2 regions of the Chryseobacterium gotjawalense genome follow, and region 1 is predicted to be linked to the other one. Evidence: riboswitches for the same ligand, from Rfam matches in the RefSeq annotation. Region 1 holds a riboswitch; the other holds the start of a gene.
The links. A riboswitch is a leader RNA that binds a small molecule or an ion and turns the genes downstream of it on or off. The one in region 1 is predicted to bind S-adenosylmethionine.
Positions count from the first base shown of each region.

Region 2: it holds a riboswitch for S-adenosylmethionine, as region 1 does, so the genes downstream of both, QGN23_RS07080 (O-acetylhomoserine aminocarboxypropyltransferase/cysteine synthase family protein) here and QGN23_RS07935 (alpha/beta fold hydrolase) in region 1, are expected to answer to the same signal.

Region 1 is NZ_CP124855.1:1,741,981-1,745,172, forward strand. It holds gene QGN23_RS07930 (ACT domain-containing protein) at 1-306, opposite strand, end outside; gene QGN23_RS07935 (alpha/beta fold hydrolase) at 296-1,246, opposite strand; SAM riboswitch class I at 1,300-1,403, opposite strand; gene QGN23_RS07940 (MGH1-like glycoside hydrolase domain-containing protein) at 1,520-3,192, shown strand, end outside.
Region 2 is NZ_CP124855.1:1,531,528-1,534,719, reverse strand. It holds gene QGN23_RS07080 (O-acetylhomoserine aminocarboxypropyltransferase/cysteine synthase family protein) at 1-1,069, opposite strand, end outside; SAM riboswitch class I at 1,202-1,307, opposite strand; gene QGN23_RS07075 (dodecin family protein) at 1,692-1,889, shown strand; gene QGN23_RS07070 (hypothetical protein) at 1,977-2,543, opposite strand; gene panC (pantoate--beta-alanine ligase) at 2,724-3,192, opposite strand, start outside.

The sequences.
Region 1 (3,192 bases):
CTGCGCGACAAATCCTAAAACAGAAACATTATTAATGCTGAAAATCTGACTTACTTTTCCGGATTTTCTTTCTTTTTCAAATTCATCGATCAAACAGTTCACCGCTTTTTCGGAATCACTTTCGTTCACCAAAACTGAAATCCCGTTTTCTATTGCCTGCTGGGAAATAACGCCCACGCTGATTCTCGCGTAAGTCAGTGCTTTGAATATTCTGCCGTCGATACCGACTTCGCCTGAGAAATCTTTTCCTTCAAATTTGATGATGGATCTGTTTTTTAAAATCTTTATTTCGGTTTTATTTTTCATGAATGATGGTATTTAAAATTTGATTAAGTTGATCGTATTCCATTAAAAAGGCATCGTGACCATGAATGGATTTTATTTCGTGATAGTAAGTATTTGATTTTGACTCGTGTAAAAATTCATAACATTTTTGCATTTCAAAAGCAGGAAAAAACAAATCGGAATCGACAGCGATGAGATGAATATTGGCTGTAATTTCCTTTAGTTTTTTTTCATCTGTATTAATGGTCATCAGCAGATGATTCATTAACCGATAAGCATTTAGACTAAATCTTTCGTTTAATTTTTCACCGTGGAAATTGAGCCAATCGTGGGATTTAAGAATCTGCTTTTCTGCATGCATTTCATTTTTAAATCTTTCATTTAAAGATGCCGGCGTCCGGTAACACAACATGGCGTGGATTCTGGCTTTTTGCAAAGGTCGATCAGGCTGATTCAATAAAAATTGCTGAACCAAACACTGCGCATGCAACCAGTCGGCGGTTTTATAATCACACGCAACCGGAATGAAATTTTCGGCCAAGTTGGGTTTTAATGCTAACATTTCCCAACCGATCGCACCGCCTAAGGATCCTCCAATTAAAGTATGAAGTCTGGAAATATTTAAAAATGATAAACCTTTAAGGAAAATAGCGGCAATATCTTTTGGTGTAAAATTCTGCTCATTTTCAACTAAATTTCCGTCGAATCCATTTCCTGGAATATTAAAACAGATGACAGAATAAATATTCGTATCAATAATTTTATCCACTCCGATTAAAGAATTCCACCAACCATTTTCACCGGCAACATTAGAATTTCCGGTTAAAGCATGGTTGACTAAAACGATTGGGGCAGAATATAAATCTTTACCAAATAATTGATACGACAAATCGACATCAAGGATTTTTCCTGATACTAACTGGTGGTTTTTGAGTTTGAGATGTTGTAGCGAAGTTTTCAATTTTTCTTAAAATTAAAATTGAAAATGCTACCTGAGAAAGGTAAAATAGGATTCTGTTATCTCTTCCCAAATCGGGATAGAATGTAGCACCTTCTCCGTTTCCGAAGGGTTGCCAAGGTTTCATCGAGTCTAATCTCTCCACCTTTCTTAATAACATTTTCAAATATGTAAATGAACTTATTTCAGTGCAAAGGAAAGCATTAAAATATAACCTCACAAATTTTAGGAATCTATTTTATTCCTTAATTTCGCACCAGAAATTATTTTAGAAAGATGACGGAGAAAGAAAGAATGCTCGATGAGAACTGGAAAACGTGGGGACCTTACGTAAGTAACAGACAATGGGGGACGGTTCGGGAAGATTACAGCAATGATGGAAATGCCTGGGGATATACAACTTACAACCAGGCCATCAGCAGAGCTTATCGCTGGAGTGAAGACGGGATCGCAGGAATCTGTGACTCGAAGCAGCGCTTATGTTTTGCTTTTTCATTTTGGAACCGCAAAGACAAAATGATCAAAGAACGTTTCTTTGGATTGAGTAATCATGAAGGAAATCATGGCGAGGATTTAAAAGAACTCTACTATTATCTTGACAATACACCGACCCATTCCTATATGAAAATGGTGTATAAATATCCAATCAGGGAATTCCCTTACGACCATTTAATTGCAGAAAACGGAAGAAGATCTAAGCATGATCCGGAATTTGAGTTGATCGATACCGGAATATTTAATGACAATAATTACTTTGATTTATTCATTGAATATGCTAAAATAAATCATGATGATTATCTGATCCGTGTCACTGCAGTAAACCGGAGCGGTAACAAAGCACCGCTTGTTATTTTGCCAACCATCTGGTTTAGAAACAATTGGAACTGGGATTACGGCGATTATGAACCTCAGCTAAAATCTTCGGCGACTGGCGACATTGAGATTCATCATGAATCTTTACCCGTAATAAAACTATATTCCCGGGACCAAAATACAGAAGCCCTTTTTTGCAATAACGAAAGTAATCCGGCTAAAATTCATGGTGCGAGCAGTGAACCAAAATACTACAAAGACGGCATCAATAATTTTTTGATCCATAATGACAGAAATTCAGTAAATCCTGACCAAGCGGGAACTAAAGCCTGTTTCGTAATCGATACAGAAATTGAAGCCGGAGAAAGCAAAACATTCGATTTCCGATTGAGTCCGCATGATATGAAAAATGCTTTCTTTGACTTCGACGACGTTTTTAGTTTAAGAAAAAAAGAAGCCGACGAATATTACGAAGTAATCCAAAAAGAGATTACCGATGAAGAAGAAAAACTGATTCAAAGACAGGCATTTGCAGGATTATTATGGAACAAGCAATTCTACCATTATAATGTTTCTAAATGGCTGAAAGGAAATCCAAAACAGAATGCCCCACGAAATTTCAACCATCATGTGAGAAATAAAGAATGGGAACACATGCAGAATAAGGATATCATTTCGATGCCCGACAAATGGGAATATCCGTGGTTTGCGACGTGGGATTTGGCATTTCACTGCGTCCCGTTTGCCATTCTGGATTCAGGTTTTGCGAAACAACAGTTAAGGCTACTCACGAAAGAATGGTATATTCACCCGAACGGACAATTGCCGGCTTACGAGTGGGATTTCAGCGACGTCAATCCGCCTGTTCATGCGTGGTCGACTTTCCGGGTTTTTAAAATTGACCAGATGATTAACGGAAAACCCGATGTTCCTTTTCTGGAAAGTGTTTTTCAAAAATTATTATTGAATTTTACCTGGTGGGTCAACCGAAAAGACAAAAAAGGAAACAATGTCTTTGGCGGCGGCTTTTTAGGCTTGGATAATATCGGTGCTTTTGACCGGAATATGGAATTCAAAAATGGCGACCATTTAGAGCAGGCCGACGGAACAAGCTGGATGGCGATGTTTGCCTTGAA
Region 2 (3,192 bases), 210 kb from region 1:
CTTTTCCACCCTTAATATCAAAACTCAACACGCCGCCAAAACCTCTTTTTAAATATTTTTTGGCGTTTTCATGATCCGGAAAACTCGGTAATCCCGGATAAAGTACCTTTTCTACTTTAGGATGATCTTCCAAATATTCAGCGATTGTTTGCGCATTACTCACCGTTCTTTCTAAGCGAAGCGACAATGTTTCTAACCCTTGCAACAAAAGGAAAGAATTGAACGGGGAAATCGTAGGACCGAAATCACGCATACCTTCAACCCTGGCTTTAATGACGAATGCGATATTTCCAAACTGAGAATCTACCCCAAAAACATCTGAAAATACCAAACCGTGATAACTTTCACAAGGTTCGGATAATTGCAGGAATTTTCCGTTGCCCCAATCGAAATTTCCTCCATCAATAATGATTCCACCAATAGAAGTTCCGTGGCCGCCGATCCATTTGGTAGCCGATTCTACTACGATATTGGCACCATGTTTCAGGGGTTGGAAAAGGTAACCGCCGGCTCCAAAAGTATTATCGACAATTAATGGAATACCGTGTTTTTTGGCAACTTCGGCAATCGCCTCAAAATCGGGGATATTTAAACTTGGATTTCCGATGGTTTCCAAGTAAATAGCTTTCGTACTTTCGTTAATCAACCGGTCGAAACTTTCCGGATGATTATTATCTGCAAAGCGCGTTTCTATTCCTAATTTTTTAAAAGAGACTTTGAACTGGTTATAACTTCCGCCGTACAAATAGGGAGAACTCACGAAATTGTCGCCGTTTTGAAGGATATTTGTCAAAGCTAAAAACTGTGCGGCATGACCGGAACTTGTTGCCAAAGCGGCAATACCGCCATGCAAAGCTGCCATTCTTTTTTCGAAAACATCGGTGGTTGGATTCATCAAACGGGTGTAGATATTCCCGAATTCTTTTAACCCAAAAAGATTGGCTGCATGTTCTGCATCATCAAAGGTATAACAGGCGGTTTGGTAGAGCGGAACAGCTCGTGAGTTGGTGGTTGGATCTACGGTTTGACCGGCGTGAACCTGTAAAGTTTCAAATTTTAAATTGCTCATATTTTAATTTATTTGTTTTAAATTTTGCAACTTATCCTTTGAAAATACTTGTCGAAAGAGCATAAAAAAGCTCTTTCGACAAATCAAAAGAGCTTAATATATAGAATTTATATTTTCTAAATTTTAATATCTGACTTATCTTTCCCGCGCTGGCGAGTTGAATTTTGCACCTTATTTATTTCTAAACAGGTTGCCAAAGTTTCAAAGGGTCAATTCCCTCCACTTTTCTGAATAAGTTGCGATTTTTTAAAGAACGATTAGAGTGCAAATCTATATAAATATTTTGAATCTCCAAAAAATGTCAGTTATATTTTACGTGTATTTTTTTAAGCTATTGATTTGTAAGTCGATTTAAATAGAAATGCTATTTTTTTATGATTTCGCTTTTTCTAAAGAAATCGGTGTTGTTATTTTATCGTTTAAATTCAAATTGTTGAGTTGGTACTCGCGGATTTCAGAATGATTGATTCAGATTAATTCTTCTCCGTTTATCAGGGATTTTTATCTAAGTACCTAATTATTAGACTTAAATTTATTCTTAACCCATTGTATTAAAGTTTGTTAAATCTTCTTTCGTTTGCAATGTTTAGATTAAATTTAGGGTAACTTAAAAACACCTATTATGATTGTAAAAGTACTTGAAGTAATTGCTACTTCAGAAATTAGTTTTGATGACGCTGTGAGAAATGCCGTAAAAGAAGTTTCCAGAACGATAAAAAACATCGACAGCGTTTATGTAAAAGACATGAAATGCCATGTGAAAGATGGCGAAATTTCAACTTACGGATGCGTTTGTAAGGTTTCTTTCAGGGTTGAATAATTAAAATATTTGGCAATGAAAAAACATCCGTTTTGTGGTTTCAAAATGGATGTTTTTTATTCTGAATCTATGATTTTGCGATTGATTTTAATTTTTCGTTCCCCAAGGCGCACCTGGTGCTTCAATCGTTTTAGTCAAATCAAATCGTACGGTGAACAAACGGTCGCTTCCGACTCTGCGAAGGTTATAAGTGAAGCTTTCACCATCAACAGTAAACCACCAAACGTTAGTAGCCGCTTTTGGTAACATTGCGGTGGTGTGTGCATCAGCAGGAAACATTTGAAGATTCTCCAGACCGACATTTGAACTTGTGCCACCATATTGCGTTACTTTTTCCGGTGTCCCGTCGGGATTGCGGTGATCGTGTTTTAAACTTAAAATTTTGTCGGGATTCATATGCAAAACCCATGTTCGGGATTTATCGTCACCTACGAAAAATGAAATTTTAATCTCTTTTTTTTCGCATGACCGAACGTGCATTACCAGTTTTTTTCCGGTAAATCCATCGCCTTCAGCACCTCCAGAAATTATTTCCCCTTCATACGCTTTTCCACAATGTGCTGCTAATTGTGTCCAGAATTTTTCGGACGTGGTTTGTTCCTGCGCCAGGAAATTGATGGGAAGTAAGAGTGCGAAATAGAGAAGTGTTTTCATGTTTTCGTTTTTAATAATAGGTTCTTTAATAAAAAGGTAAACATACAAAAAATCCCCTGAAGATTAAGGTTCAAGGGATTTGTTGAAAAGTATCTACAGTTTGTCTTTTTCCAAATATTCGGAGTTTTTTATAATGACCGCCAATAAAAACAAATGCTTTATTTAGGTTTTTGAAAGAATTTAATCCAAATGCAAATTATCAATTAGTCGGACTGTACCAACATTTACGACGATAAAGGCGCGGTATTTTTTGTCTTTGTAAAAGAAATCGGTTTGTTTTAAAGTTTTTTCATCAGCGATTTCAAAATATTCCAGAGTCATTCCGCGCTGGTCATCGAAAATATCTTTCACGCGTTTATTTATTTCAGCAACAGTAATGATCCGGAACCAGTCATTTACTTTTAGCAGAGTATCATGAATGACTTTGGCTGCATCTCTTTGAATAGGGTTCAGTCTTTCATTTCGCGAACTCATGGCGAGACCGTTTTCTTCACGGTAAATTGGCACACCGTGGATTTTCACAGGAAGATGCAATTGCTCTACCAGTTTTTCGATAATAGCCAATTGCTGATAATCTTTTTCTCCGAAGTAGGCATTGTCTGGTTTTACCTGTCTCAAAAGTTCTTCCACTACGGTTCCTACCCCGTCA